Regions from separate parts of the Lysinibacillus sp. Ag94 genome, predicted to be linked through region 2. Evidence: riboswitches for the same ligand, from Rfam matches in the RefSeq annotation. Region 2 holds a riboswitch; the other holds the start of a gene.
The links. Region 2 has a riboswitch for cobalamin ahead of nikA (nickel ABC transporter substrate-binding protein). Riboswitches for the same ligand answer to the same signal wherever they lie in the genome.
Positions count from the first base shown of each region.

Region 1: it holds a riboswitch for cobalamin, as region 2 does, so the genes downstream of both, cobT (nicotinate-nucleotide--dimethylbenzimidazole phosphoribosyltransferase) here and nikA (nickel ABC transporter substrate-binding protein) in region 2, are expected to answer to the same signal.

Region 1 is NZ_CP096780.1:1,193,252-1,210,069, forward strand. Features, by position in the region: gene MY533_RS05275 (DUF8202 domain-containing protein) at 1-4,250, shown strand, start outside; gene MY533_RS05280 (DMT family transporter) at 4,743-5,615, shown strand; cobalamin riboswitch at 5,804-5,981, shown strand; gene cobT (nicotinate-nucleotide--dimethylbenzimidazole phosphoribosyltransferase) at 6,095-7,150, shown strand; gene MY533_RS05290 (trimeric intracellular cation channel family protein) at 7,377-7,982, opposite strand; gene MY533_RS05295 (methionine gamma-lyase family protein) at 8,429-9,679, shown strand; gene MY533_RS05300 (MerR family transcriptional regulator) at 9,965-10,339, shown strand; gene glnA (type I glutamate--ammonia ligase) at 10,424-11,758, shown strand; gene MY533_RS05310 (CotD family spore coat protein) at 11,887-12,285, opposite strand; gene MY533_RS05315 (YjiH family protein) at 13,097-14,452, shown strand; gene MY533_RS05320 (hypothetical protein) at 14,620-15,177, shown strand; gene MY533_RS05325 (hypothetical protein) at 15,226-15,906, opposite strand; gene MY533_RS05330 (ABC transporter ATP-binding protein) at 15,903-16,769, opposite strand; gene MY533_RS05335 (GntR family transcriptional regulator) at 16,773-16,818, opposite strand, start outside.
Region 2 is NZ_CP096780.1:2,343,320-2,360,137, reverse strand. Features, by position in the region: gene MY533_RS10895 (cation diffusion facilitator family transporter) at 324-1,229, opposite strand; gene MY533_RS10890 (hypothetical protein) at 1,823-2,011, shown strand; gene MY533_RS10885 (hypothetical protein) at 2,248-2,595, shown strand; gene MY533_RS10880 (hypothetical protein) at 2,650-4,311, opposite strand; gene MY533_RS10875 (hypothetical protein) at 4,806-5,087, opposite strand; gene MY533_RS10870 (SHOCT-like domain-containing protein) at 5,098-5,487, opposite strand; gene MY533_RS10865 (DUF2089 domain-containing protein) at 5,501-5,866, opposite strand; gene MY533_RS10860 (C40 family peptidase) at 6,357-7,271, shown strand; gene MY533_RS10855 (ABC transporter ATP-binding protein) at 7,510-8,316, opposite strand; gene MY533_RS10850 (ABC transporter ATP-binding protein) at 8,328-9,101, opposite strand; gene MY533_RS10845 (ABC transporter permease subunit) at 9,112-9,924, opposite strand; gene nikB (nickel ABC transporter permease) at 9,926-10,879, opposite strand; gene nikA (nickel ABC transporter substrate-binding protein) at 10,951-12,564, opposite strand; cobalamin riboswitch at 12,708-12,901, opposite strand; gene MY533_RS10830 (hypothetical protein) at 13,023-14,069, opposite strand; gene MY533_RS10825 (histidine kinase) at 14,160-14,426, opposite strand; gene MY533_RS10820 (VOC family protein) at 14,566-14,982, opposite strand; gene MY533_RS10815 (hypothetical protein) at 15,546-15,695, shown strand; gene MY533_RS10810 (M3 family oligoendopeptidase) at 15,922-16,818, opposite strand, start outside.

The DNA.
Region 1 (16,818 bases), 1.2 Mb from region 2:
CCAGTGGTTTCGTCAAGACATGGGAAGATCGTAGTACAAATAATAATAGTTTCGTACAAGGGAATGTTAGTAAACAACCTGTTTTAAATGATGACAGCAACCGATTAAACTTTAACAAAGCAGTGCAATTCGATGGTAAGAATGGTACTTTGGTAGATTCGGATGGTATTCTTGATAAAAAGACTTACCATGACTTTAATGTATTTGTTGTGGCGAAAAATAAAACAAACTTAGCTAACAGTCTTTTTTGGCAATCAGTACCAGGTAGTGGCGCTAGTAACAGAATACAAGCTCATATACCTTACGGGGATTCAGGAACAATGTGGGATGTGAATGGTGGCGGTACTCGTGTTATTGCTAAAGCTAAAATAGATGCTACACCTTATATTTGGAATCTGAACTACAGTAATAATCTAAGTTTAGCTACTGAGGATAAAGGCGTACAGTCCATCTATCGGGATGGACAGAGTCTAATAACTGCACCTAATCGAACTACTCAAATTACAGGTAATAAAGATCCGATGACAATTGGTGCAGAAAATCAAAATGGAGCTGAGAAAAATTATTTTAACGGGCAAATAGGCGAATTTATCGTTTATACATCCCCTTTAACAGCTCTAGATAAACAAAAAATTAACTCTTATCTAGCAATTAAATATGGAATATCGTTGATTGGTACGAGTTACTTATTCTCAGACGGTACAACAATCTGGGATAAAACAGTAAATTCGGGTTATAGCGATAACATTGCTGGTATTGCTCGTGAAAATGCGCAAGACCTGCATCAAAAACAAAGTCTTGCAACAAATGATACATTAGGACTGATTATTGGTATTGGACCGTCATTGTTCGAGAAAAACGAAGCGATTGCTGATAATCTTTTAATTGATCACCAAGCATTAGTTTGGGGCGATAACGGCTCCGAATTGAAATTTACGAAGCAGATTGGCAATACAGGAAAAAATCATGCTGAACGTATTTGGAAAGTGCAAAATACGGGTAGTATTGGTGAAGTAAATATTGCGATACCAAAAGCTTCTGTGCCAACTGGTACAACATTATTAGTAGGAGCAAGTGAGGCAGATTTCACTACTGCTACAGCTTACCCAATGACTACGGAAGTGACAGTTGCTGGTACAGAATACTATGTAACAAAAGCAACATTAGCAAACGGACAGTATTTCACATTCGCTGCACCTGCTCCAAAACTTGAAAATGCGGCACTTGAGCAAGCACAAGCAGGTGGCAATCAAATTACCCTGACGTTTGACAAAGACATCGTATTGACTGATGGAGCTGGCTTTACGATTACAGTTGGTGATCATAATATTACAAATGCAACTTTTAAAGTTGATCCAACTGATGCGAAGAAAGTCATTATTACATTGCCAGATGGGACAGACGTAACAGGCAAAGAAGTAACAGTCAAATATGATGCTACTCAAGGTAACTTAAAAGGAACAAGTGGTGTGCCTGTAAATGACTTTACAGTAGATGCAACAGCACAAAATCCAGTCGTTAATAAAACAGCACTTGAAAAAGAAATAGCAAAAGCTGAAGCTTTAAAAGAAGCAGACTATACAGCAGAAACATGGGCAGTTTACAAAGAAGAATTAGCAAAAGCTCAAGCTGTATTAGGAAAAGGTGATGCGACACAAGCCGAAGTAGATGCAGCAGAAGCAGCATTAGCAAAAGCGCGCGAAGCGTTACAAGAAAAACCAAGTGTTAATAAAACAGCACTTGAAAAAGAAATAGCAAAAGCTGATGCTTTAAAAGAAGCAGACTATACAGCAGAAACATGGGCAGTTTACAAAGAAGAAATAGCAAAAGCTCAAGCTGTATTAGGAAAAGGCGATGCGACACAAGCCGAAGTAGATGCAGCAGAAGCAGCATTAGCAAAAGCGCGCGAAGCGTTACAAGAAAAACCAGGTGTTGTTAATAAAACAGCACTTAAAGAAGAAATAGCAAAAGCTGAAGCTTTAAAAGAAGCAGACTATACAGCAGAAACATGGGCAGCTTACAAAGAAGAAATAGCAAAAGCTCAAGCTGTATTAGGAAAAGGCGATGCGACACAAGCCGAAGTAGATGCAGCAGAAGCAGCATTAGCAAAAGCACGCGAAGCGTTACAAGAAAAACCAGATGCTGTTAATAAAACAGCACTTAAAGAAGAAATAGCAAAAGCTGATGCTTTAAAAGAAGCAGACTATACAGCAGAAACATGGGCAGCTTACAAAGAAGAATTAGCAAAAGCTCAAGCTGTATTAGGAAAAGGTGATGCGACACAAGCCGAAGTAGATGCAGCAGAAGCAGCATTAGCAAAAGCACGCGAAGCATTACAAGAAAAACCAGCTGTTGTTAATAAAGCGCTACTTCAAGCTAAAGTAGATGAAGCAAAAGGTTTAGTCGCATCAAAGTACACGCCAGAAACATGGGCAAACTACCAAAATCAATTAAAAGCAGCCCAAAAAGTATTAGACAATGCCAATGCAACACAAGCAGAAGTGGATCAAGCGTTAGCTGACTTAACGGCAGCCAAAAATGCTTTAAGACCTGCTCTCACAACACCAGGTCTAGGCTCATTAGTACCATCACAAGGTGTATTAAGTCCAAGCTTCTCATCAGAAGTGACAAATTATACAATGAACGTCGATTATGCAACATCACAATTATCGTTCTTAGCAACACCAATTAACCAAGGTGCTTCAGTGACGACAACTGTTAATGGGCAGCCAGGTACTCTTGAACAAATTCCACTACAGGTAGGGGAAAATGTAATTGTCATCACAGTGACAGAATCAAATGGTAATGTGAGACACTATACAATTAAAGTATATCGTGAAGCATACACAGGCGGTGGAGGTGGTACATGGACGCCGAATCCAACACCACCAACAACGACTGAACCGGGCACAACAACAACGAAAATAAAAGTGGCATTAGAAATTGATGGCAACAACCCACTGGAAAAAACAACGGTGGAAATTGAACGTACAAAACATGCCAGCGGTGAAATCACAGACTTCGTGGCATTAACAGAAGCGAATGCCCAAGAAGCTGTAGAAAAAGCACAACAAATTGGCAATAACATCGCACGTATCGTCATTCCAGATGTTAAAGATGAAGTGGATAAAGTAACAGTAGAAATTCCAAAGCACTCTCTAAAATTACTACGGGAAAACGGATTATCGTTAGAAATTGCCACAGAGAATGGATTGATTGCGATTCCACTAAGCTCGATGAACGGTGTGGATGACAACTTCTACTTTCGCTTAGTACCTGTGAAGAAGGAAAGTGAGCGCAAGGCAATTGAAGAACGCGCTAGAGTGGAAAAAGTTGTCCGTGAAACACTACAAAGCAAAAATGTACGTGTAGTAGCTCGTCCAATGACGATTGAAACGAATATGCCTAGTCGTTCGGTACAAGTGACACTACCACTAAAAGGCTTGAAAGTGCCAACAGCCTCAGCAGAACGACAAGCATTTTTAGAGCGTCTTGCGGTGTTTATTGAACATTCGGATGGCGAGAAAAAAGTTGTATTCCCTGTAATGGTGACAATGCCTAATGGAGAACTTGGTTTACGCTTCACAGTGGACAAGTTTAGCACATTTACAGTTATTCAATTCGAGAAATCAACAGTAAGTAAGCATGAGGCTTATATTAAAGGCTTCCCGAATGGTACGTTTGGTCCTGAGAAAAACGTGACTCGAGCGCAAGTAGCAACGATGATTGCACGTATCTTAGGCTACACAGATGACCAAACAGTAGATTATGCACCATTCAAAGATATTCCAAGTAATCATTATGCAGCAGGAGCTATTGCATTTGTGAAAGAGCGAGGCATTATGAACGGGGATATGAATGGTAATTTCCGTGCAAGCGAGAACATTACACGTGCACAAATGGCAACAGTGGTTGCGAACTATAAGCACCTACAAATAGAAGAAGATGTAGAGTTAACATTCAACGATACAAAAGGTCATTGGGCACAATGGATTATTGAAGCAAACCGTACCGCCGGCATTATTAACGGTCGTCAAGATGGAAGCTTCGCACCAGACGAGCACCTAACACGTGCGCAAGCGGTTGTCATGATGAACCGTATGTTTGAACGTGGTCCATTACATGGTGTCACAAAACCAAGCTTCTTAGATACTCAAGCAACACATTGGGCATTTAATGAAATTGAAGAAGCCGCAAATGCTCACGCTTATATTATTAATGAAGATGGGGAAGAACACCTTTCAAAATAATGAACAATAAATACAAACACCTCTTTAATGGAGTGTTGTAATTATTGTGAGAATCAAAAGGTACAACTATGAAAAATGACTAGACATCCTTTGTCTAGTCATTTTTCCGTTTAGCCACTTTTTTAGAAACTGTAAATACAGATGTATTACTTGTTTGGGTGTAGGTACTTGTGATTGCTGTTCTCGTAATGTTTCAATCCTGGCATGGAAGTCCTTATAATACCCTCTTATTAGTTTAGTCTATTTAATGTAGACGAGGGTTTTTCTTATACATTCGAGTTGATATAAAATTGAAGGAGTTCGTTATTGTTTGGTAAAATGTGTTATGATTGCAATATGCAAGGAGGGATTCATATGTATCGAACAATAGCACCTCCAACAATGCCTTTACAGTAGAATCTGCTGTTTAGGCATTCAATAAAAGCTTGCTAATTCTCAATAGATTCTACTGTATATCGAACACTATATACATGTAGAAAGTAGGAATTAGAAATGAGCGGAAAACTATCTTTTATATTATCAATGATTATTTTTGGAGCTGTCGGTGTTTTTGCAAAATATATTAAGTTGCCTTCAAGTGAAATTGCCTTTTGGATGAGTCTCATTGGCTCTGTTTTTTTACTATTGGTGTTCCTTTCTAAAAAAGAAAGATTTACGAAAACAACTATTTTGCAAAATAAATGGCCGTTGGTACTTTCGAGCTTTGCCTTATGTGGTAATTGGATTTTCCTTTTCCAGGCGTACAAGGAAACAACCATCGCCAATGCAGCTCTAAGCTACTATTTTGCTCCAGTACTAGTGATTTGTTTGTCACCTATCATTTTAAAAGAAAAAATAATATTGAAAAAAATTTTTTATGTTTGTGTTGCATTAGTAGGACTGTATTTTATCGTTCAAAGCCAAACTACCGAAACAAACGAACATTATATTGGTATTGTCTACGGCCTTATTGCAGCTTGCTTCTATGCAGTAGTAACATTCACCAATAAGTATATTCGTGGATTAAAAGAGCCTGATAATACGATTATTCAACTTGCTTTAGCAGCGTTATTCCTTGCTCTTTACCTTTTTGGGACTAATGGGTTCCAAGTAATGCAAATCGATATAAAATCAATTAGTTTACTGATCGCATTGGGCATTGTCCATGCTGGAATCGGCTTCTATCTGTTCTTTTTTGGAATGCGTCATCTAAAAGGGCAAAGTATAGCTATATTAAGCTATATTGATCCACTAACATCATTAGTGATTTCGACGATGATTATAGGAGAAAAAATGGCAACCCTTCAAATAATCGGCGCTATTCTTTTGCTCAGCGCAACATTTCTGAGTGAATTGGATAAAACAAAGACGATATCACAACAATAGATGGACAGGAAGCTTCCTAATGCCTTTTTGGCAGTAGGGAGCTTTTTCGGATACGGAGCATAAAGAGTTGAAAATAGCCATATCAAATTGAAAGGTGTAGAGCCTGATGTGACTAAGAAAAGTTTGCAAGAAATATGCAATTCCACTAATATATTGACACAAAAACTACTTTGACGTAGATTTAAAGTAATTGCATAAAAGCATTAGGTGCCCATTGCGGGAGAATAGGGAATAAAGTGAAAAGCTTTAGCGGTCCCACCACTGTAAAAGGGAGTTTCATAGAGAATGCCACTAGCATCGTTCTGGGAAGGTTCTATGAAATGTTGAAATTGAGCCAGGAGACCTGCCTATCTGCTTCGGTTATATAGATGATGGAAAAGTCTGTAGTTTATTTGTTATGGAATAAACTACAGGCTTTTTATTTTTTCTCTAAATCATTCTTCAAGTTACAAGGGCAAAAAAGAAAGGGGAAATTTTCAATGCAATTATTACAACAGACGATTCATAACATTCAAAGTGCTGACTACAAAATGATGGAGAAGGCACGGGAACGCATAGATGCACTTTGCAAGCCACCTAGAAGCTTGGGGAAACTGGAGGCCCTTGCTGTGCAACTATCCGGAATTACAGGCGAACTATTTCCTGCGATTGCTAATAAAGCAATTATTGTCTGTGCAGCAGATCATGGAGTTTGTGATGAAGGGGTTACATCTAATCCACAAAATGTGACAGTCTTTCAAACATTAAATTTTCCTAGAGGAGGAACTGGTGTCTGTGCTATCGCAAAAATCACAGATGCAAAAATTGTTACAGTTGACATTGGCGTAAAAGAAGATATTCCTCTTGATGCTGGTGTTATTGTAAAAAAAATTAAATATGGCACAGACAATATGGCAAAGGGCCCTGCTATGTCAAGGGAAGAAGCCATTCAATCTATTGAAGTAGGAATTGAAGTAGCTACGGAAGAAATAAAAAATGGGATAAATGTACTCGGGACAGGTGAAATGGGTATTGGTAATACAACACCGAGTGCTGCCATATTATCGGTTCTTCGTGAATGTCATCCGAATGAAGTGACAGGCTTCGGTGCAGGTGTTGGACCAGGGGGAATAGCGCATAAAGTACAAGTCATTTATGATGCTATTGCATTAAATAAACCAAATCGCGATGATGCTATAGATATTCTTGCAAAAGTTGGTGGATTAGAAATAGGCGCTATGGCTGGGGTGATACTTGCTGCCGCTGCATATCGTAAACCTGTTGTTATTGATGGTTTTATTTCTACCATCGCTGCCCTTATCGCTTACGAACTTGAACCTAACGTAAAAGACTATATCATTCCTTCGCATGCCTCTGAAGAACCAGGTGCAAAAATTGCCGCTGAAATGCTCGGAGTTGAACCGATGTTACAGATGAATATGCGATTGGGGGAGGGCTCTGGTGCAGCTTTAGCCTTTCCTATTTTGGACGCAGCATGCTCTATGATGAAAAATATGGCTACTTTAGAAGAAGCAATGTTGCTGTTGAAAAAGTAACTTTATTTGCAGATCACGGTGTGTGATAAACGAAGTCATGGATAGAACCGTCAAAATCGTGGATAGAACAGCCGAAGTCGTGGATAGAACCATCAAAATCGTGGATAGAACAGCCGAAGTCGTTGAATAGAACGGTCAAAGTGATGGATAGAACCGCTAAGAAAAATGAATTTAAAAATTCAAGCCCAAATTCTCAGATTTGGGCTTTTATTATGCAACAGTTTAACTATGCTCTATTCAACTTCCGTAACGGTAGACGCCATTTCTTCATATATGAAAGTATTCTTAGTACTGTGATCACACCAAATAATACATATAAAAAGATATCCCCTGAAAATAGTTGAAGTCCTATGATAAGCCCGGCTAGTGCTGCCCAAACACCGTAGATTTCATCGCGGAGGACTAATGGTTGTCGTCTAGCTAATAAATCACGAATAATTCCACCACCTGACCCTGTTAAGACAGCAGCTACAATAACGGCACTAATAGGCATGTCGAGCTTCACAGCATAAAGGGCACCTTGAATCGCAAATGCCGATAATCCAATAGCATCAGTGACATTGCCCCAACGATGCCAATGCTGAATGAGTCGATGTGGAAATAAAAAAAAGAGCGTAATAGCTGCAATGGCAATTTGGAACATTCTATCCTGCCCCCACAGTGTTGTTACAGGTAAACCTATAAGTAAGTTTCGTATAGCTCCACCACCAAAAGCAGTTACGATACCGAGTATATATACACCGAATAAATCGTATTCTTCCTCCATTGCAATTATTGCCCCGGAAATTGCGAAGGCAATTGTGCCAATGATACTAAAAACCTCCCAAGCCAACCCTTTCACCCCTTATGTGAATAAATCATTTTATGTTGTTGTAGATTAGTTACTGTATCTACAAGTTTTCGCAAAAAAAAGCATCGACTTATGATTTGGAATTATCAGATACTAAATATTTTATTATAGCAGAATTAAAACTTTAAGTTCGTAATTCAACTTCTTTTCAGCAAATGTTTTGTGTAACGTAAGTGAAACGGCAGTTACAGAAATATCCCAGCACTATAGGTGGATGAGATGAATGCGGATTTAAGTTACTTAAAGGTATCCAAACACCCTGTGCCTGTCGCAAAAGCATAGCTAAAAAGAAATGAAAGCCTTCGTTGGATGTCACGTAATTATGCCGAGTCCTGATCTTAGTGCCTAATGAAATTAGCAAGCTTTGCAGGCAAGCTCACAAATTGTTAAGATAGGATTTGAACAAATGTGAAATGGAGAAGAACAGTATGACTTTTACAACCAATTTATCAGAAGAAACACTAGCATTAGCTGCTAAAATAGAAGAAAAGGTACGCCCTTTTCATGCAAAGGTAGAAGACATGGCGTTCTTCAATCAACAAAAAGTGCTTGCCGCGTTCCGAAAGCATCAAGTAAGTGACTATCATCTGCACCCGTCTAATGGTTATGGCTATGATGATGAGGGGCGTGACAATCTAGAACGAGTTTATGCAGAGGTTTTTGGAGCGGAGGCTGCCATTGTACGTCCGCAAATTATTTCTGGTACACATGCAATTACACTTAGCTTATTCGGCGTGCTACGTCCGGGTGATGAATTACTTTATATTTCGGGTCAGCCTTATGATACATTGCAATCAATAGTGGATGGTGGCGATAAAGATACTGGCTCGTTAAAAGATTATAAAATCGGTTATAGCCATGTGGATTTAATCGATAATCAAGCGATCGATTGGGAAGGTGTTGCAGCTGCAATTACACCAAACACAAAAATGATTGCTATCCAACGTTCGAAGGGCTATGCAACACGCCCATCCTTTACCATTTCGCAAATTACAGACATGTGTGCAAAAATCCGTGAATTAGCACCGGATGCAGTTATTTTCGTTGATAATTGCTACGGTGAATTTGTTGAGGCACAGGAACCGACAGAGGTTGGGGCTGATTTAATAGCAGGCTCACTCATTAAAAATCCTGGCGGTGGCTTAGCGAAAATTGGTGGTTATATTGCTGGCCGTGCAGATTTAGTAGAAAAATGTGCTTATCGTATGACATCACCAGGTATAGGTGCTGAAGCAGGAGCAACATTAAATACGCTTGGTGATTTCTATCAAGGATTTTTCCTTGCACCACATGTTGTATCTCAAGCTTTAAAAGGTGCGATTTTCACGGCTGCTATGCTGGGAGAAATTGGTATGAATACATCACCAAGCTATGATGCTAATCGTACAGATTTAATTCAATCGGTTTCTTTCCAAACTGCGGAACAAATGATTGCTTTTTGCCGTGAAATTCAAGCGAATTCACCAATTAATGCGCACTATGCGCCTGAGCCCGCTTATATGCCTGGCTATGAGGATGATGTCATCATGGCAGCTGGAACATTCATTCAAGGTTCTAGTATTGAGCTTACAGCAGACGGTCCTATTCGTCCGCCATTTACAGCATTTATTCAAGGTGGGTTAACATACGAACACGTAAAATTTGCAATTTGTAGTGCTGTTCAAAAAATCCAAAAATAGGTAAAAAACTATTCAAAATTTCTATTTTGAATAGTTTTTTATTTATAGATGAAATGTTGAAGATATCATTTTTTTTAAACGTAGAATTAAGACACATCGGACGCCCTAGGGGAAGCGCCAAATCGGAACGTAAATCAATCTCCACGTTAGGATAATAATCTTCGTTTTTTATAATTTTTGGTCATTTCGAAAAAATTATTTTAATTCATGTTAGGAAACCTTACATGAGTGGTTGACAGTGTAAATTTTTCGTTATATTATTAGCAGGTATTGGAGGGGACTTAAATGAGTCGTGAAATTAGACGAACTATGCCGTTATTATCTATGAATATCGTAATGCAATTGACCGAGCTGTCGGCACGTCAGATTCGTTATTATGAAGAACACCATTTAATTGAGCCGCACCGAACAGAAGGTAACCGTCGAATGTTTTCATTAAATGACGTCGATGTATTGCTAGAAATAAAAGATTACTTGGAACAGGGTATGAACATGGCAAAAATTAAAAAGCTGTTCGCTAAAAAGAATGAACCTGTTTCAACAGATGAACAAAATTTAAGTGACTCAGAATTGCGTCGCATCATGCGTGAGGAAATGCTTCAAGCGCAGCGCATGCAAAAATCATCCATCCGTCGTGGGGATTTATCTCGATTCTATTAATAAAAAGCAACATCGTTAATTACTTTATTAATAGGGTAGGGTAATGATAAAAAAGCTAGACATTTTATAGGAGTGTGGAAAACTGTGGGTAAATACACAAAAGAGGACATTAAACGTCTAATCGAAGAAAAAAACGTAAGCTTTATTCGTCTACAATTTACAGATATTCTTGGCACAATCAAAAATGTTGAGATTCCTGTAAGCCAATTAGACAAAGCTCTAGAAAACAAAATGATGTTTGATGGCTCATCTATTGAAGGCTTCGTACGTATCGAAGAATCAGATATGTATTTATATCCTGATTTGGATACTTTCGTAGTGTTCCCTTGGACTTCTGAAAAAGGGAAAGTAGCACGTTTCATCTGTGATGTATTCACTGCTAAAGGCGAGCCATTTGCTGGTGACCCACGAAACAACTTAAAACGTATCCTTAAGAAAATGGAAGACATGGGCTTCACAAGCTTCAATTTAGGGCCTGAGCCAGAATTCTTCTTATTTAAATTAGATGCAAAAGGTGAACCGACACTAGAAGTAAATGACCACGGTGGTTACTTCGACTTAGCACCAACTGATCTTGGCGAAAACTGCCGTCGTGATATCGTATTAGAGCTAGAAGAAATGGGCTTCGAAATTGAAGCATCTCACCATGAGGTAGCTCCAGGACAACATGAAATTGACTTTAAATATGCAGATGCAATTACAGCTTGTGACAATATCCAAACGTTTAAATTAGTTGTTAAAACAATTGCTCGTAAACACGGTTTACATGCTACATTTATGCCAAAACCATTATTCGGTGAAGCAGGCTCTGGTATGCACTTCAACGTTTCATTATTTAAAGGCAAAGAGAATGCATTCTACGATGAATCTACTGAACTAGGTCTTTCTGAAACAGCGATGCAATTCATGGCAGGTGTCCTTGCTCACGTTCAAGGCTTCACAGCAGTAACAAACCCTACAGTTAACTCTTATAAACGTCTTGTACCGGGTTATGAAGCACCATGTTATGTAGCATGGTCAGCTCAAAATCGTTCACCACTTATCCGTATTCCATCAGCACGCGGTCTTTCAACTCGTGTAGAAGTACGTTCTGTGGATCCATCTGCTAATCCATATTTAGCGATGGCTGTTATTTTAGAAGCTGGTCTTGAAGGTATTCGCCGTAGCTTAACACCACCAGCAGCTATTAACCGTAATATTTACGTGATGTCTGATGAAGAGCGTAAAGCGAATGGTATCGCAAACTTACCAGCAGCATTGGACGATGCTTTAGTATTACTTGCTCAAGATGAAGTAGCGCAAGCAGCTTTAGGTGAGCATATCTATGCAAACTTTAAAGAGGCAAAAGAAATCGAGTTTGACATGTATCGTACAACCGTACACCAATGGGAACGCGATCAATATTTAAAAATGTACTAAAAATAGTAACCGAGTACCTACTATAGGTGCTCGGTTTTTCTTATGTCAATAGTAAAGATAGAACTAGGTAAGCAGTATGCTATAAAAAAATGAAGCGATGAGGTATTTCTAACCCCATCGCATATTTTTTAATAGCCCATATGATGATGACCCATATGATGACCCATATGATGATCCATATGATGGCACATATGATGATGGTCCATGTGATGGTGATGGTGTCCCATATGATGATGTGGCATATGACAAGGATCAGGTGGCATCTCGCAAAGTGTATGAGTTTCGCAACATTCTTCCACTACACATTCAGTGCAAGGGAAATGATATTGATGATCAATTATATGTTTGTTAACTGTTGTAATATGTGCTGGTTGTACATGAGGTACGACCGTATGGATGTAATTAGTGCGAACAAATTCCTCTGGCGGACAAAAGTGTGGTGGTTCAAATTGAGTTGGGCAATGCTGTGGTGGACAACAATGTGGACCTGCATGATGATGATGATGGTGATGCATACGTCTATGCATGGTAAAACCTCCTGTTTTGATAAGTTGTGGTTCATAATTAACATATGAGATGAAAGACAGTATGGTCTATTTGTATGCCTATTAAGGGCTGGTTAAATCTCTTAGGCAATTGATTAATGGAGAGTTTCACCAAACTTTAAGTTCTCTCAGAGGATGTTTGGACACCCGCTGAGAGAACTTAAAGTGTCCGGACGCAAATGTGCAAATGGCTTCTTTTAAACAATGTAAAATTGAGCATTGTTGAAAGGTAATGATACGAAGAAGAAGTGTGGATAATTAGAAGAAAATTATCACAATAACAAATTTTTATGGATTGAATAAAAATGCATTTTGTTGTAGAATTAACCGATGTATTGTTGGTTTATGATATTTTATAGCTATGACTTAATGAATAGAAATTTTGCATTGCGGATGTTAATTATAAAAAAGTATGTTTGGGCATTCCTTTATTACTTTTTAGAGGGATGTTTTTTATTTTATCCGCGCATTAACGAACAGTAATTTATCTGTACTAAAAAGAAGCATCAGGTAACATTGCTCTCGCCTAAAGTAAAAAGAGTGGGAGATTAACGGCTCGTAAATGCCTAATCGGTAAAGACTAATATTTCAGTGAGGAATAAAAAAATTCCTACTGATTAAAGTCCAGATATACATTTCTTGGCGGATGTCACGGAATCACAAAGGAGTTCGGTTTGTGCAAGCATAAAGCAGATTCCGGACGGGAATTATGCCGAGGTAAAATGGATCAGTCCATAACTAACAAGCTTAATATATAGAACTTCGAAAACCTAGAGAAATGAGGCTTTAAATGATGAAAAAATATCCTACTTCTACATACTTTTTCTTCATAATTCCGTCTCTTATTGGTGTCCTGTTATTTATGACACCAGTCTTAACGGAAGATGGATGGAAAGTTCCAATTGCTATTTTAGCAAAGTTACTAGCAGGTTTTATTGCTCCGGTTATTAGTTATTTTACTATATTTATTTTTGCGATTTCGGCAATTGGTTCACTCATTGCCAAATGTATTCCGCGAAATAATTCAAAAGAGCCTAGTATTTTAGATACATTATTTTATGTCAATTGGTTTTGGACAATTATAAGAGTCATTGGTTTAGTATTTGCCTCAATGGTTGTCTTTGATTTTGGACCATCGGCGATTAATAATGAAAGTACTGGTGGATTATTAATGGACCCTGACAATGGTTTAGTAACATTTTTATTCACGATTTTCTTATTTGCAGGCCTACTATTACCGTTTTTAACAAACTTCGGCTTGCTTGAATTTTTCGGAACGATGATGGTAAAAATTATGCGTCCTCTCTTTAAAAGCCCTGGTCGCTCATCGGTTGATGCACTTACATCGTGGGTTGGGGATGGAACGATTGGTGTTCTGATGACGAGTAAGCAATATGAAATGGGGAACTACACGAAAAAAGAATCTGCTATTATTGCAACGAGCTTCTCGGTAGTATCTATCACATTCTGTATCGTAGTATTAGATACAGTGCATTTGTCACGCTATTTTATTCCATATTACTTAACAGTAGTTCTTTGTGGTCTTGTGTTAGCGGTAGTAATGCCACGAATTTTCCCGCTGGCTAATAAGGAAGATACTTATATCGACGGAACACCAGTAGATTTATCCCGTGAGGAATTACCAGAAGGTTATAATTCTGTGTCACATGGCTTAGAAAATGCTTTAACTGTTGCGCATGCAAATCGTGACCCACGTCAATTTTTGAAAGATGGCATTAGAAATGTTTTGGATTTATGGGTTGGTGTAGCACCGGTTGTTATGGCATTTGGTACGGTTGCTTTAATGCTTGCTGAATTCACTAATGTTTTTGCATTTTTAGGAAAGCCGTTTGAACCTATTTTAACAGTACTTGGTTTACCGGAAGCAGCTGAGGCAGCGCAAACGATGGTTGTTGGCTTTGCTGATATGTTCCTACCTTCAATTTTAGGAGCAGGGATTGAAGCTGACACTACACGATTTGTAATTGCTGTCGTTTCTGTAACACAGCTTATTTATATGTCTGAAGTTGGTGGACTTATTTTAGGGACAAAAATTCCACTTAAATTTTTTGATCTAGTTGTTATTTTCTTAATACGTACGATTATTTCTCTACCAATCGCAGCATTAGTTGCACATATACTCTTTTAGACTAAAAAGGCAATTGTTCGAACTTATTAACGCGAACAATTGCTTTTTTCTTTGTCTTTATTGCGCGTTAATACGTAGGAATAATGAATAAATAACAGAATACAACTTGACACATAATTTCATTGAGTTGGGAAAAACTACACGTAAAGTGATACTGAGGTGATAAAATGGACAGAATTTTTTCTCTCTGCTTAAGTTCCTGTTTTTTATTATTTTCTCAACCAAGTGATGCCTATATCAATGATTCGCGCAGTTCTTATGAAGAAATTTATCCAGAGATAGGCTATAAAACGGTTGAAGCAGCTGCCTCCGATTTTGAACGGCACTTTCATCAAGGGCTAAAGCTACCACTTCGAGTACCTCCTATTAGTTTTACACATCATTTTGGTCGATTTAATGATCTTGATGATGATATGAATGATTTTTTTGAAGCGACATTTATTAATCATCAGCTTCCTGAGCATTATTATAAAATAACGGTTCGACCTATTGAGTTTAAGTTCCCGTCTAAAAAAGAAAATATAGTAAAGACATTCAAGTTGAAAAACGGAACGACTTCCATTTATATGGAAATATCAGGTTTTAATGTTCTTGCTTTTAAAAGAGAAGATTGGCAATACATGCTGTGGATTGATAAAAGGGTTTCAAATAAAGTGACGCCTGAAGTTTTAGTTGATATAGCTAATTCCATTGATTATACAACGCAAGAGGATGAACATGGATAATAAAAAATGCCAAGACCTTTAATAGGGGCTTGGCATTAGCCTCTAGAATTATGCTGGATTAACAGAAGCATTTCGGATTGCCATTGTTATGATTGAGTAGAGTAATACACTAAGAACTAATAAAATACTTAATAGCGTAAAAGTAGATATATTTGATAGTAAGTCAAACAAAGAAGAATACCATTTGAAAATGATTGTAAAAATTGTAATTAAGCCGAGTAACCCTACAAAACTGTAACCGCCAATAAATCCTAAACGATAAAAAACAACATTCAGCAAAAGGCCAGCTGTTAGGAAGAAGAGCAATAAAACAGTATCTAATGCCATCGTTTGAAAAAATGATGGGGAATTATTAAAAAGTAAAATAGGATGAATAATGAAAATGTTAGAGACGGAAGTAATTATTTTTTGTGTACAACCAATTATGAATGCACCTACTAAGCTCCAACAGATGAGAAAGATCCCCACATTCAACATAAATTGCAAGCGGCATAAACCAAGCCTTAAAAAATAGGACAAGGTTTTATTTAGTAGCTTTGCTGACATGACACCGGAAAAGATATAAACAGGTATAGAAATCATGATGGAAAAAGAATAAGTATGAAGTTCAAAAAAAGTATCTATGAAAAGCGAAAATAGGATGATTGAATATAATATGCACCAAAAAGTTATAATTTGTTTTTTATAGCTTTGAAATAATACATACAAACTTCCCTTTACTGTATTCATCTAATAGTCCCCGCTTTCTGCTGTTTACTTAAATAAACCAACATATTGTGTAAGGAAACACGTCCAAGCATAATATTTTGTCCTTCAATGGATTGACCATCAGTGAAGACAATTGCAGTTAGCTCCTGCATAAACGAATGTTTATAAATAATCTTAAGACCCTTAACTGCCTGCTCAACATCAGAAGGACTACCTTTTACTGCAACAATATGCTCATGCCATTCCTCTGCTGTTTTCTGAAGTAGTAATTGCCCTTCGTGTAAAATAAGTATTTCTTCAAATAGCTCACTTGCTTCATCGATTAAATGTGTAGACAAAATAAAAAGTCTTGGATTTTCGGTTTGTTGTTCAATCAATAAATCATAAAAAGTATTTCGAGCAGCTACATCAAGTCCGATATAAGGCTCATCGAAGATTGTAATACCTGCATTACTCGCAAAACCTGTAATAATGCCTAACGCAGACACCATCCCTTTTGATAAACTGCGTACCTTATCTTTTGGATTTAGAGCAAAAACTTCTAGTAGCTCCATTGCAAGATTCTCATCCCATTTTGGATAAAAGAAGCTATTCGCTTTTAATGTTTGTGTAATTGTCATTTCCTCTTGAAAGTTTCCGCTCTCAGCAACAAAACAAATATCACGTAGGGTTAAAGGTGCATTGAAAGCATTTTCTCCATTGACAGTGATGTTCCCGTTAGATGTAGCAATGAGTCCTGATAATAAATTTAAGAATGTTGTTTTACCAGCGCCATTATGACCCAAAAATCCAATGATTTTAGGTCCTTCAATTGTAAAAGAGATATTTTTTAAAGCTTCCTTATGTCTATATGATTTACTAACATTTCTCGCTTCAATTTTCATACGTTAACTCCTTTGTAACATATTTTGTAATTCTTTATCCGAAATACCT
Region 2 (16,818 bases):
AAGTCCAAAGCATTTTTGTAGGATGTTTTCTCAATGATCGTTTAATATAGATAGTTGTTCTTCTTTGATGTTGACTTAGTAGAATAAGAAGATATATTTGTACAATGCAGAAGTTATATATGGGGATATATCGACGATTCTGGAAGAGGTAATAGAAAAGAGCATGTTTTTACTTTATTAGTAAAAAGCATGCTCTTTTAGTAATTATTTTTATATTGTAATAAAAGTCTGATTTATGTTTATTTTTATTGATTTCGTCAATATGCTCCTTAACTATTCATCGATAGCATTCAGCTTCTTTATTACCAGCACTTTTTTGTAAATTAGCTTTGATCAGGTTCTATATAGTAAGGATTTATATGAATAAGGACTTCCCCAACATCTGGGTATTTATTTAATAGTTTATTTTTTATATCACGAGCTATATCATGGCCTTGTTTAATTGTTAAATCATGATTAAGTGAAAGTCGAACGTCTAAAATCTTATAGTGACCGTGTTCTCTTGCACGAATTTTGTCTATTCGTTTTACTTGATAAAATTCATGAATAGTGGCTTCATAACCGTCTAAAAGATACTGCTCCACGCTTTTTTCCATTAAGATATCAACAGAAGGTCTAACTAATTCCATTGCGATTCTAAAAATAAAATAAGCTACTAAAGCACTTGCGATTGCGTCCGCGTATAACAAATATGTCCATCCAATTGCATTTCCTATAATCGCTAAGAGGACGCCTATAAATGCTGCAAGGGAAGCAATAATATCTCCTTTATGATCATAAGCAATCGCTATTATAGCCTTGCTATTCCATTTTTTTCCTTGTTTTATGGAGTATCTATATAATATTTCTTTCGCTATGTAAGAAATTATAGCTACAATCAATGCACTGTACTGTGGTACACCGGGTTGGTCAAAAAATGCTAAAATTGCTTCTACGAATATATAGAGTGAAACTAATATTAAAATAATGCCAACGATTGCTTCACTTATCACCTCTGCCTTACCATGCCCAAAGGGATGATCCTTATCGGGTGGTTTATTAGAGATACCTACAACTGCTAGCACAGCAATCGAAGCTACTACATCTGCCCCAGAGTGAATTCCGTCTGCGAATACAGCCTCACTACCTCCAAAAAGACCAAAGAAGATTTTCCCTATCATTAGCATTAGGTTGGATACAAGTGCAATCCATGCAACTTTTTTGCTAATTTGTTCTCTCTCACTAACCATTTATTTCTCCTCCGATTAAGAGTTTTAAAACTAAAAAATGAGGGGAGAAATTCTCCTCAAATCCCCTTAACCTACTTCATTCAATTAATACTCAACTATAATATCAGACGAATATCGAGTGGGTCTACAACAACCTTTTTTACCATTACTAAATAAATTTAGATTATAAAAATAAGTTGCCTCAGACCAAATTAAACAACGCGTATTTACTGTTCTTTTCTCTTTCGAATATCCTTCAAATTTATTAACGTGTTATTGCAAACTTTAACGTTAGGTTTTACAATTGGTATATATTGTATTTTTGAGAGTCGGGAGTGTGAATTGAAATATCAACTATTAACAAAAATAATGTTATTCCAATCTCTGTTTTTTGTGGTCAGCCTCGCTGGACTAAATGGGTGACCTATGGTTGGTGTGTGTTGGCACTAATTTTAGCCGGCGTCTACTTCTTTTGGGCGAGTGGTGGAATGGTCGGTCTTCCTCCTGTTAGCTATGGTTACGAAATCAGTGAATTGTTCCATAGTTCTATCTTCCGAGGATATGCGTTGATTGCGGGCAGCATTTGTATCCTCTCCATCCCGGGGGCACTTGCCATGGTACAATCTTGGGGTAAAAACCTCCCAAGCTGGCTTCTCCTCATCGTTGCCTGGTCAACGTGTACGGTATTACTATTTGGAATATCGACGGGCCTAATTGTTATTGATGCTCTTCGTCTCTTTGGTTTCATTCCTTTCCTTTGTCGGTGGATAAACCCGGTTTTATCCTTAGAGGACTCTTCTTAACAGGAGGAATTTTATGGAGCGTAAGAACACTTATTTATCAGCGTTGGCTACGTCATGCTTGCCTTTTCTGTGGTCGGGTCACTACGCCTTCATCTCCTCGATGGAGAAGATTTGCAAGAAATGCGGGTTATCTCTCGTGTATTCCTGCCCTGTTCTATGGAGGATTAAAAGTATATTGGAGTGCAGGGGGATCGTTAGGCTACATTAATAGAGAAGTCGCACTAGCTACAGGACATGTGGGCCAGTTTGATTTCACCGCAATCTTAGCCGCTCTTGCAGTAGTTCTTGCTCTAGCATTGATTCAACCATGGGGTGAGAAATTGCCACGCTGGCTTGTGCTTTTCATCGCCTTTGTAGCGTGTACATTGTTAACAATTGGAGGAATCGTTGGTCTTGCGACAGTACTGTTTCAAATAGGGAATTCCACACACCTTCCAACTGCTATGGGTGGACTGATTTTCCCTATATTCATCATCATTTATACATGCTTCTTATTTTGGGGTATTATGCTGTGTATAGCCGCTTGTTTCTATGCACAAAGGACACGTCGCTCATGTAAACACTGTCAAATGGCGGCTAGTTAAAAGAAAAGAAGCTATTTTGAAAAAGATAATCAAAATAGCTTCTTTGCAGGTTTATTAAAACTTAGGAATATTATTGTATCCTTCGATGATATCCCCAAATCCTTGGTTAATGAGAAGGTCCGCTACCGGTCGAAGAATTTCCTGTTTACTTTCCACGAGATATTGAGCTTTTGAGCGAATGAGTTGATCAAACATTTCACTTCGTTTTTCTCCAACAGCTTCCCAACATTGTTGAGACTTCAGTAAATCACCTAACGTCAAGAGAGGATAATCAATTCCGTCAAAAGAGAAATCGCCATTCACTTGATACCAGACATCTCCATTCTCTCGTAACCATTTTTCTCCGATGTTTTCAATACCCCGTCTCATATTTCTAGCTACGTCTAAATACGATGCTTCTTTTGTTTGTTGATAAGATTCTAGTAGGAAATTCATTTCTCCTAAAGCATGATTTAAAGATGTATGTGTTTTCTTTGTCTGCTGGGGAGAATAATAATCGGTCACAAGGTAACCACCTTCAGGAACTTCGATTATGTTGCCATTTTTCGTCTGATCGACCAAAAAATCTGCATAGGTGATCATCGAGTTTTTGAGTTCTTTGATGTCAAGCATGTCCCCTGTTTTTTTTAGGAATAGTGCGACATTCTCGTTATGCCTAGTATCGGTATAGGGAGCTTGGATGCCATAATCTTTTTTCAACCACGTACTCGTATACTCCGTTTCCCACAACCCTTTGTGATCTCCTTGAAAAATAAATAAGTTCGCAACAGAATTTAGTAGCAAATCGTAGTAGTATCGCTCCTGTGTAGTTTCATAGTAATTTAACGCTTTTTTATCTTGGACCCTCACCAGGTTTCGTCCATATCCTAATTTTGTTTCTGGTTCAATCGACCATGGAAGTTTTGAATAAGGCCCTTCTGCTGTATACCATTTGTTCGTTTCTTTGTATTGTTTAGTACTTTGGCTAATCCATTCATCGAGCGCTTCTTCTTTTTTAAATAGAGGCTCTTTAGATAGTAACAACCAATTTTCAGATACATCATTTCCAACTGATTGAAGTGGAAGTGTTACAGTAAGGCCATTATCATCATGCATTAATTTCAAGGCCTTTTTTTCACTCGTCAATTCTCGGACGACACTCTTGTCCCCGTTTTCATAGTTGGTTTTTAGTTCTTTCGATATGTAGTTTCGGCTTATCATCATATTGGTCACTAAGTTTTCGTGTTCCTTTACTGTTAACAGGCCGATAGGATAAGTGGTTGGATCTACACCGTATACATGATCGTGCTCATGCTGAATTTCCTGGCGTTCGAAATCTGTCAAATCATACTTTATATTTCCGCTTATGGGGTACGATATGGAGGCACTATACCCTTTACTGCTTTTGTTTTGTAATTGAGTGAAAATGAAGAAATCCCCATTATCGATTTCTCGAACAGTGACCTTGATGGAACCCATGTTTTCCCCATCTTCAAATAAATTATAAATCGTTGTTTGATCTGTTGAACGAATATATGATTTATTTGAACTATTGGTTTTTTGCAGTAGTAAACCATTGGCTTCCAAATGTAATTGTGCGGAGTTTGGTAATTCTAGTGCAACGCTCTCTTTAAGTTCAAATTTTTGATTGTCATCATCTTTTAATGACCATGTTATGAAGATAATGACGGCTAATACGAAACATAAAATGCTACTCCAGATTTTTCTGTTAAACAAATTTTCCCTCCAAAATATAACGATTTTTCAACATAAAAGTCACCTAAATTATACCAGTGTAGAATAAGAAAAACAATTTTTCGACCATAACTAGTTAACATAATTATAATTTTGAGAAATTAATTAAACTCATTCAAAGCAATTCCAGACGAATTATAAAAAAGGTTTGTATGTAATAAGTTTGTCAGTTATCTTTTAAAAGAAATTTTGTAATCAATCGTTGTTACTCTAAATGCATTATCTATAATTCATGCGCCGCTTAGACATTCTAGTAAGCAAAATCGTGAGAAAAATATGTAATGGCATGATACCGAAAAAATGATAAAAAAAATTCCTTTAATGCGCACTTTCGGAGTACCGAATGTCATCAAAAGAATCCTTTTATTTTATTTCTTATATCCAATTCAAATTATAATAAAGTAAATCTTAGTCAATTATCTTGTAATATAAGTGAGATAATTAGGCTTTTTCCTGGCGGTGTATTCTAGTATCAATTATAGTTTAACCTTAACCTCAGTACCGTCTTTCGCTTTGACATCGACTAGTACGATTCCTTTATAACTTTTCAGTTCCTTGACAATAGGTTTTAGCGCTTCTTTGTCAATTAGCGGAAATGTATAGTCCAGCTTTTTTCTTTCGAAGTGCTCTTTTGTCCATTTGTGTGCTTTTTGCTGAACAAATTTTGAAGACAAAATGGCAATAACAAAGCTTAAAAAAGCATATGGAACCGGGATGGTGAACCGAACGTCTTTTGCTTTCACTTTTACATACATCATAAGCAAATCACTATTCAATAATGACCGAAACGGTATCCCCGTTAGCCGATTTAATATCAACAATTTGGCCATCTAGTTCATTTTCGATTGCTTCGATAATAAGGTTTATGTCTATATCTTTAACGTATTTTTCCGATTGAGGAATACTCGCTGCGATACTGTGCCCAGCCATTAATACAACCTTGACAAGCTTTAAAGGTAAATTGACTGTGACATTATCATTTTCGGCTGATACAACACGAATTTTTAAAGTCTTATCTAAGTATTTAGTCGGTTTTTCTAAAAGGTTGTCATCCGTTTCTGCTTTCTCTTTTAATACTTGAATTAGTTCCGATGCCTTCTCTGCATCAATCTTACCTTCTTGAACCATTGTTAACACTCTTGAGATTTCCTCTTTCATAGTAAATTCCTCCTTATTCTTCTTTTAAAAGTTTAATGGCTTCTTCTGGTGTGATCTCGCCATTTTCCAACATCGTGACAACTTTTTTCTCGTCTACTTCATTTTTCTTCTTCTGCTCATATCCAAGGGATGAAATGATGTCTGTTAGCTTCCCTCGTACTGTTGGATATGAAATTCCTAGTTCCTTTTCAACTTCTTTGATATTCCCTCTGCATGTTAAAAATACTTCTACAAAATGAAGCTGATCTTTTGATAAGGATGCCAGCTTAGATAATTCAAACTCATTTTCAATCGTCGTGTGACAATGAGAGCACTGTAACTTTGTAATTTTCAACGTTTTACTGCAGACAGGACAATTTGTGATTACTTTATAAGCCATAATGAAGTCCTTTCCTTTTTGTTGATTTGATTATATAACAATTAATTAAAAATGTGAATAAAAAAATTAATTTTTACAATACATAAAATTAATAATATTAATTCGTTATTCAATATTATTGAACATCCATCTTCTTCCCTTTTCTCCCCCTGAAGAATTGCCACTGGATAAGGTTGTTCTAGGCACAGACGTTTTTTCTATTTTAATTGCAACAATACAGTTTTTTATTTTTAGCATTTCTAAATAAATAACGGTTTTTCATTGGATTAAACATCCAAATAAACACTTTAACCCCTTTTCATCCAATTATTCTAACTATTTTTAGTAAAATTGCCCATGATTGTTGCAGAAGTTTTACACAGTTAAAATTAAGGTTTCAATTTTGCTGTTTAAGGGGAATCGGTAATATTAATGAAAAATAACTCATGCCTGTTTCATGCTATTCTTACTTTATTCAATAGCGAAAGCTTTTTGAAAGGAGTAGGTTTATTTGAAGAAAAGATGGTTATTACCGATTTTCGCATCGTTTATGTTCTTCACAGGTGTGGGTGTGCATGATGCAAAAGCGGCAACGATAACAGATTTAACAAGTACAGCAAAAGCATATATAGGCGTTCCTTATCAATATGGAGGAACAGATATCAAGACAGGTGTAGACTGTTCAGCATATACACAAATTGTTTTTTCTAAGTTAGGGATTTCACTACAACGTACATCTACAGCTCAATATCAGCAAGGTACTTCGATTGCTAAAAATCAGTTGAAGACTGGGGATCTTGTATTTTTTAATACTTCGGGAAGCGGTGTTTCCCATGTTGGCATATACATAGGTGACAACAATTTTATTTCAGCTACTACAAGCTCTGGGGTAAAAATCGATAAAATTAATGATCCTTATTACTGGGGATCTCGTTACGTAGGGGCAAAACGCATTGCAAACTTCACTGAACATGATTTGGGAGAAGTAAAAGGCACTGAAGTTGACTTTAGCGTATATGCATCGCGTGGTGAAGTAGCGCTTAAACTAGCAAATCAATTACATTTAGATACTAGTAATACCAAGTCAAGTTTTCCAGATGTAAGCCCATCGTCTAAATATGCAGGTGCTGCGGAAGCACTAAAAAAACTCGGCGTTTTTACGGGTGATGTAAACGGAAAATTCAATGCAGGTTCTCCGATAACACGTGGTCAATTATCGAAAGTTTTAGTGGAAGCATTCCATTTAAAACAACAAGGAACACCGTTACAATTTGTTGATGTTCCAAGTTCGCATTGGGCTTACAATTATGTAGCCATTCTTTCTTCCAATAAAATTACGATTGGTAAAGGGAATAATATGTTCGGCGTGGAAGACAATGTCACACTCGTTCAATTAGATACCTTCCTCCAACGATTAGCTCAATAACTTCAAGTAAAGGTGTTTCATCTATGGATGAGATGCCTTTTTGCGTTCTTTTATTTGCAGGCACTATCATTTCATACTCCCCCACACTTCCAAGCGCTAGTGTATAAAAAAAAGCCAGTACAATTGTACTGACTTAAAAAATTTGCTGCATTTAGATAAATGCGATGATGGCTAAGATTTTCATAAAACAATAAGGCATCACTTGACCCAAAAATGGCGGCAAGTATGCGAATAGTTGCTACCGTAAAGTATTGTTGATAGTTCGTTCTCGGGGATGCGATGGCAAAATAGCATTGTAAAGGTCTATAGATGCGGGATGCTTGTATGCTCCATCTTTCCCAATCTCCTCAACTAGCTGACCGTGCTGCATCACGAGGATTCGGTCTGACATAAAACGTGTTGCTTGTAAGTCATGAGAGATGAAAATATAAGCAAGTTGCCTGTCTTTTCGAAGTGTTTGAAGTAATTGCATAATATGCTTCTGTAAGATCATATCAAGACTACTAATGGCTTCATCTAAGACAATCAATTTTGGATTTAATGCAAGTGCTCTTGCGATGTTGACACGTTGCTGTTGCCCGCCACTAAGTTGTGAAGGATAGTTGTGAGCAATTGAACGTTCTAACTCCACGCAGTCTAGTAATTCCTTTACTTTATGTTGTCTATCTGTTTTACTGAAACGTTCGAAATTAAGGAGAGGTTCTTCTATTATCTCAAAAATCGTCTGCTCCGGATTAAATGAATGATAGCTATTTTGAAAGACTGCCTGTAAATCTCTACGAATTATTTTTTTGTGCTTACTTGTTGCTTCGTAAAGATTAATACCTTGAAATAGAACCTCACCTTTTGTTGGTCGTTCAATTCCTAAAATAATGCGGCCTAATGTACTTTTGCCTGAACCACTTTGACCGACGATTCCTAAACATTCACCCTCTTGAAGCGAAAATGTCACCTCTTGTAATATAGGGGCTTTCCGTCCTCGTTTGAACATGAATGGTTTGTGACCATACTGCATCTCTATATTGTTCACTTCTAGTAGCGTCATATTGTTCACCTCTAAAACATAATTCTCGATTGTAAAAGTTTTTTAGTATAGGGATGCTGAGGTGCATCAAAAAAATTATAGACATCCGTGTGCTCAATTATTTCTCCTTGATACATCACGGCCACATCGTCAGCTAGTTCAGCAATAACACCAATATCGTGCGTTACAAGAATAATAGCGGCTTCCGTTTCCGAGCGAATACGATCAAATAGTGTTAATACTTGTTTTTGATTGACTGTGTCAAGGGCTGTCGTTGGCTCATCTGCAATATAGACAGAAGCTTGTATCGCCAATGACAAAGCAATCATCATTCGTTGTAACATTCCGCCACTTAATTGGAAAGGATAATAGTGTAAAAGCTGTTGTGGATTAGGTAAATTGACTTTATCCATAGCATCAAGGGCAATCTGTCTCATTTCTTTTTTAGTCATGACAAAGTGAGCTTTTAATGATTCTTGAAAATGGCTTTCGATTGTTTGAATACGATCAAAAGCGATAGACGGATTTTGCATAATCATAGACAGATGCCTTCCACGATACGTTCGCAATTTATTGGCTGATACATTCAATAAATTTTCTTGTTGGTAGATAATTTGGCCTTGCGTAATTTGCGCCGAAGCCGGTAATGATTGCATGATGGCGTGGCAAAGCATTGTCTTTCCACTACCACTTTCCCCTATAATCCCTAAGACACGCCCTTTATAGGCTGTCAAATTAATAGAGCTTATTATATTTTTCTCACCGATTTTTACCGTTAAGTCTTGCACTTCTAAAACTTTCTCCATAAATCCCCCTTTATTGGTCAAGCTTCTTGAAACTACTTGCCAAATAATTCAATAATAGCACGACAAAGACGATAGCAAGTCCAGGATAAAGCATTAATTCAGAATGTTGACGGATATATTGTTTTCCTTCACTCACCATCATTCCCCATTCAGGGATGGGGGCCTGCACGCCAAGCCCAATAAAAGAAAAACCTGCGATTTCTAAAATAACCTTTCCTATATCTAATACGACAATTGTTACGATAGGTGGCAGTAAATTGGGGATATAATGGCGTTTGATTAATTTGATTCCTGAAGTACCACTGATTTTTGCTGCTTGAATAAAACCTTTTTCATTCATCCCAATAAACAAACTTCTTATCAATCTTGAATAATAAATAAATTGCGTAAAAACAAGTGCGATTAACACATTTTTTAAGCTAGGCCCTAATAAACCTAAAAGTCCAAATGCAAGGACAAGTGTAGGAAAAGCTAATAAAATATCACATATTCGAATAAATACATAATCTGTCATCCCTCTTTTTAGCGCAACAAAAGCACCTAGTAAGATTGCTAAAAGAATGGCTACTAGTTGAATAACGAGCGCAGATCCTAAAGAATAGCGAATACCTAAAAGCAATCGTGAGAAAACACATCTTCCTAAATGATCTGTACCTAATGGATAGTCCCAGGTTGGACCTAAAAATTTCTTTGATATATCGACCGCTAAAGGGTCATGGGGCATTAAAATGGGCGCAAACAGTCCCAACAAACCAATGATCAGCAGTATCGTAAGACTAAATAATCTTTTAACATTTGCACGTTCATTACGTAATAGACTCACTTCAATCTCTCCTGTCCTTCATCATCAGATGAGGATCCAATAGACGATGCAATACATCTGTGCATAAATTTGCAAGTACATAGATGACAGCAATAATCAATACATAGCATTGTACAACTGGGTAATCCCTGTTAATAATGGATTCTATTAAATACCTTCCAAGTCCAGGCCAACTAAAAACCTGCTCCACAATTACTGCACCACCTAGTAAATTACCAAGTGTCATACCTAATACAGTAGTCAACGGAATAACAGCATTTCTTAAAACATGACGGACGAGAATCACTGAGTTTTTTAATCCCCTTAGCTGTGCATATTGAACATAATGCTGTTGTAATTCTTCAATGATGGTTGTTCGGATAAATTGAACGAATAGTCCAATTGTTGGTAAAGCTAGTGCGAGTGCGGGTAAAGCTAGATGAGCTAGTGTGCCCTTTCCATTTGTCGGGAAAATCCCTAATTTCAAACTAAATACATATAGTAGTAAAAAACCTAACCAAAATGTTGGAATCGAAACACTCATGATCGTCAATAGTCTAATGATTTTATCGATGATGGAATGCTTATACAAGGCACTTATGATCCCTAATGGCATACTTATTCCTAAAATCAACACAAATGCAGCAACAGCTAATTCGATGGTTGCTGGTAATTTTGCGAATAGCTCATGTGCTACTGGTAATTTACTAACAAAAGATGTCCCAAAATTTAAATGCAAAACGCCTTTTAACCATAGCAAATATTGAATAAGAAAAGGTTTGTCTGTTCCAAGTTCTTCTCGCAATGCTTGAATGGCTTCCGCTGTTGGCGCAACCCTTGCCAATCTAAGAATGACCTCCGCAGGCTCTACTGGAACGAAACGAATAAATACAAAAGTCAGGATGGATACGCCCAATAATACAAAAGGCAATGTCAAAATTCTTTTTAAACAAAACATCCATGTTGATTCATACATGCTGTCACTTCCCAATCAATCCTATGATAAAGAGAGAGCTGTCTTTGATTGACATACTCTCTCTTTTACAGTTATTTTTCTTTTTCCATTTGTGCATAGGGAATATCATATTCAGATGCTCGTGGTGCAAAATCTTTCATATATGGCTGATAAATCACGCTATTTGTTTCGTAAGATATAGGAAAGAATAGTGCTTGGTCATGGAACATTGTTAAAATATCCGTATAAAGTTGCACGCGCTCTTTTTCATCTGTACCTACTAATAATTGATGAATTTTAGTATCGATTTCTTTGGCAGTTGGTAAGCCTAATTTCGCTTCATAGACACCATTAGCGTTTGGTGTAGCTGATTCATTAGCAAAGCTATGTGGATCTGTTGGTGGTCCATTTGTACGCCAGAAATTAATATCAACCTGATTATCCATTAATTTTTGCAGACCTACCATCACATCTGCGCCTTCTAAATTCAACTGTACCCCTATTTTTGCTAGTTCACCTTGCATTAGTTCCGCCATTGGCTTTTGAATTGCATCTGTAGCAATGTAGATTAAATCTAATGTTAGTGGCTGTCCGTTTTTAGAGCGAATTTTTTCACCCTTCTGGAGCTTCCATCCCGCTTCATCTAACAATTGTTGCGCTTTTTTTGGATTATATAAAATTGGCGCTAAATCAATATTGGCATAAGGAATAGCATCCCAAAATAGTGTATTGGCAACTTTTTCTGTACCATGTGTAATACTATCAACCATTTGTTCTTTATTGATTGCATATTGAATCGCTTGGCGAACCTTCAATTCTGCTAAAGGGCCAGACTGTGTATTGAACAGTAGCGCTTTTGTAGACAAAGGTTCAGACGTAGCGGTTTTATATTTTCCACTATCTTTTAAATACGTATAGTTATCTAAACTAATAATGCCTCGACCATATATTAAATCTAATTCTTCGTTTTCAAAGGCCAATGAAATCGATTCTGAATCAGGGATGATTTTTACTTTTATTTGTTCTACAAGAGGTTTTTCCCCCCAGTAGTTGTCGTTGCGACTGAATAGAGCGTATTCATCCTTTTTGTAATCTGTTAAAACCCATGGGCCTGTCCCAATTGGCGCTTTCATTGCATCTTGGGTCGCATCACCTTCTGGGAATCCATTATCCCCTAAAAAACGGAAAGGTCTTACAAAGGCAAGTTCGTTTAAAACAGGATAATACGGTTCATCTAATTGCAAACGAATTGTATAATCGTCTACTTTCACTACCTCTTTAATATGGTTAACCATACCCATCCACGAATGCAAATCACGATTTGCTAAAACAGCATCAAAGTTGCGTATTACATTATCTGCATTAAAAGCTGTTCCATCTGAATACTTGACATCTTTTCTCAAATGGAAAACATAAGAGGTTTTATCCTTTGAGATGTCCCAACTTTCTGCTAGTTTCGGCGTAATTGTTCCATCATCATTATAGTCAACCAATGATTCATAGACCATTGCTTGTGCTGTCATTTGATTTGGTAAATATGTATGGGGATTTAATGAACCTACATCTAATGGCCACCCAATCGTTATCATTTTTTCGTCTGTCTGTTTTTTCGATGCTGTCTCTCCCTTTTCATTGCTTGTACAGCCAGTGAGTAAACTGAACATCAAAATAAGCGTGAAAGGTAGTAAATACTTTGTCAATCTCATTTTCTGTCTCCTTCTTTGTTTGTGGTGCACTAAATGAATCTAAAGATTGAAAGAAGGCATAAAAAAACCTTATTCCAAAAGAATAAGGACAGAATAACTACTATAAGTAAGCCTCTATCCATCTCCCTATCTTTCGTAGATCATCAATGAATCTCTTTACAAGCAGGCATTCTGGCTCATGAATCATAATTTTGTTTCACCTTCCCAAGTAATTTCTCAGTGGTTATCGAAACAAAACTCCTCATTTACAGCTGCGGGACAGCATGGGATTTACACCCATTTTCCTTTTAATTGAATGAAAGCTTATTTCACTCAAACTTGTAATGGTTGCTATGAAATTAGTATTAAACATATCATGCTCTAATGTTCGCGTCAATTTTATATTCTGAATATAATAAAAACCTACTAGTAATGGCTAACACAATAAGGCCAGGTTCTTAACCTTTGCCTGTTTTACTTCATATGTCAGCTTTCTTTAATGAAAACAACGTATAGATCGTATCAATTTCATGGGATTTTTCCAAAACCCACAAGGTTTTGGTTAAAATCCGCTGCAATCCCTCTAGCCCAAGATATTGGATTTGCACGCCAATAAACTCTGTAAATCCTAAATATCCCGGATTTACATGCGCCCGGTCGAAAATTAATGAACCCGTGACCCTAGCGTCCGCCGGGGAGTTAGTATAGAAATGGTTTAGATTTTCAATGATGGCTGCATCCGAACCGTACTCAAATAGACCACCCTCCGATGAACAGAGTTGAATCCAGTCGGAACGTTCTAAACTCATCTTTAATAATGCCTCTTGTTGACTCCAGTCATAATGAATAATATTGAGGGCAATGTCCAGGTCATGAAAGCGTTCCCCGGGTTGCTTCAAAGCATCGATGCATCGCTTGGCAAAATTGGGGCCATAAGTATCGATATCTAAAATATTGATTTCAATCTTGCGTTCCTTAAGTAATTCTGGGTCCGATTCTTGAATGAGAATTAGGGTGTTGATACTGTCGGTAGCGGCCCCTCCAGCGATATTAAAGAAACAAAGGTTCCGTTCAGGGAATTGCTTAAGCTGGGCTAGCAAAATTTCCGACTGGCACCGACAAAGATCCCTTAGCCTGATCCGGAGTCCCATGAACGAAGTTTGCTTCACTGCCCACTTATCCCGGAAACCTAATTTTATCCCTCTAGTTAAATCGGGGCCAAGTTTATACAGCAAAGTACGCATGCCACTAAGATAGGAATTGTCAACATTCGACATTTTCACAAAGATGTTGCGGATAAAGCCAGGCATCTTTTTTAATGATTCAATGCTCCTGGCTGACTTAAGACAGCTCAAATGATACGCCTGTTCATCAATACTTGCGTTGAAAAGGGGATGTGTAATATCCAAAATCGGCAATTGAATTTCATTCTCGAAAACCGCATAAAGAATTCGCTTATTTTCATTTGCATTGTCCACTTTATCACCACTTAATTTATCAATTTTCTGCAAAAAACCAAGAAACAAATAACGCAATAATACTTTTTCACCTAATGAACTCTGTCTTTTTGTTTAGATATTCGTGAAATAAATATTAATATTAAAGAACGTACCCGCTTATTGCTCTAATAAATAAAATATCGGTAGTACTATCAATCCTAGTAGAAAAAGCACTGGAATCACGGAAACAATTAATGCAAAAATTCTTAACTTCCCCTTTTGGCTAAAAAATGCAGTTAGAAATGAAGCTATTATTAAAGAAATAACCACAATGTCTCCAATTTCTGAGGTTCCGTTCACTTCAATTGGTGTAATATAGGCGAAAATAATGAACAAAGTAAATAATAGCAATGAAATAATACTTAAATATTTTCTTAAGGCCATTACCTCACCTCCTGCATTTTTTTACAATTGACTATTTATATATTCTTGTTTCACTAATCTGCTCCTATAGCTAGCAACAACCTTATCGAAAACAACCTTTTAATCTTTCTTTTTATACTAAAGCACCAACTTTTATTACTTAATCCCATACAGACCAAGCAGCCTCAATATGATTACCTGATGGGTCAGTAAAAACAAAGTATTTAGCATTTTCTCCACGCCAAATAATTTCACTAACTTCTACGCCACTATTCTTTAAAGTGGTATGTGTATATTCTAGGTCTGGACAATTCAACGTAAACGTTTGATACAGACGACCATCCCGTAAAAAATTTGCTGTTGTAAGATCCTTTGTTTCTACAAGGAGTAATACAACATAGCCTTCTGGCGGTGTTAATACCGCTACAAACCCAATATCATCTTGAAACTTTGGTGTTTTAAGCTTAAATCCAAGCTTTTTTTGGTACCATTCAATTGTTTCATCGATATTATTAGTTGGTAAATAGAGATAGCCTATTTTACTGAACAACGACTTTTGCACTTGAGTACCTTCCAATTCCCTCACTCCTGATTAAAAATTTTAGGTTATTTAATAGTATTCTACAAAATCCAATATATCCCTTTTGCCATTTAGAAATGTTCGACAAATGTTTTTACTAACGACGCAAAATATTTGATTAAGGTTTGGAAATAACACACCTAAAAAGCGCTTGGGAAAATGGAAAGAATTGCCTTCCATTAACTAAAGATACATTTGAAGTCGATGAACAGCAATAATTATTAATAAAACAAGCGATTGAATTAGCAAATCCACCAGCATTAAAATGGAATAAAAATGCTCAATTAATAGATGCAATAAATATTGATTTAGAAAAGCCTAGGAAATCAATAGGAAGTAACGGCAAAAGAAAGCATTGGAATATTTTATTTGGAGTCCAGAAACGAATAAAGCTTTTTAAGTAACCATTCATGACGGAAAAATAGATTATACAAATGATGTAACGAAAAGAGTTTATACAAATAAAAGATATTAAAGATGATTCACCTGGATTGCTTCAAAAAGCTCTAAAAATCGGGGGTATTTATCTAGGTGAAAATTGGGCTAAAGGGTATAATTTTATGCTTAGAAAAGATAGACAGAGAAATGTTACTATTCTATTCGTAATAGGATGGAATAGTGACCAAACAAAAATGAAAGAAAAGGGCTTTAATGCTGCCACAGGAGAATACATTAAGCCTAATGGCTACGAGGGATTTAGTTTAATATAGAGGAGCATAAGCAATCTTTTTTAAATTGTACAAACAAAGCCAACTTCTTAACGTACAGGAAATTGGCTTTCGTTTTATCGAAACGGTAACTCACATTAATAAAATATGGATGGTTCCCAAATAATGATTGAATGGACATCTTGTGCTTCGCAATTATCAGCTAGTTGCTTGGTTAATGTTTTCACCATATTCAGTAAGTCCAGCCGGAAACTCCATTTACGAATGGTTAGTTTATACATTCACTACTTAATTTGATAAATTCATCCACATCATTCATGCATAATTCTATTCCTTTTTTCCAAAAAGCTTCCGAAGTGATATCTTCACCTAAATGTTTCATCACTAAATCCTCTGTGCACATACTTCCTGAATCACGGAGCAAATCTAAATAACAGCTTTCAAATTCTTTACCTTTTTCTTTTGCCTTAGCAAATAAGCTCAATGCAAACAAATATCCAAATGAATAAGGAAAATTATAAAAAGGAGATTGTGTCATATAATAATGTGGTGTCCATATCCATGAATGCAGTGAAGGATTATCGAGAGAACCATCATAGCCTTCATCTATTGCTTCTTGCATCATTTCGTTTAAGCGTGATGATGAAACAATGCCTTCTTTACGTTCTTCATAAAATTTCTTTTCAAATAAAAACCGAGAATGAATATTCATGAAATTCATGACACTACGCTTTAATTTCTCATCAAGCAAAAATAATTTTTCATTAGTAGATGTAGCTTTTTGCATTGCCGCATCTAATATAATCATCTCTGAAAACGTTGAAGCAGTTTCAGCAATGCACATTGGATATTGTTTATTTACGCCATTAATAGATTTCATTGCATCGTTATGGAAGGCATGTCCTAATTCATGGGCAAGTGTTAATACATTTGTAATTGTACCGCCAAATGTCATGAAAATTCTTGATTCTTTCGAAAGTGGAAAGCCTGAACAAAATGCTACAGCAGACTTATTTGCACGATCTTCAGCTTCTATCCAGCCTTCACTAAATGCCTTTTTAGAGAAATTTTCTAATTCTGTTCCGAATGCACTAAAATGCTCCAAAATAAAATTAACAGCTTCTTCGTATTCAAATTTTTGTTTTTTTGTTGTCATAGGTGCCCA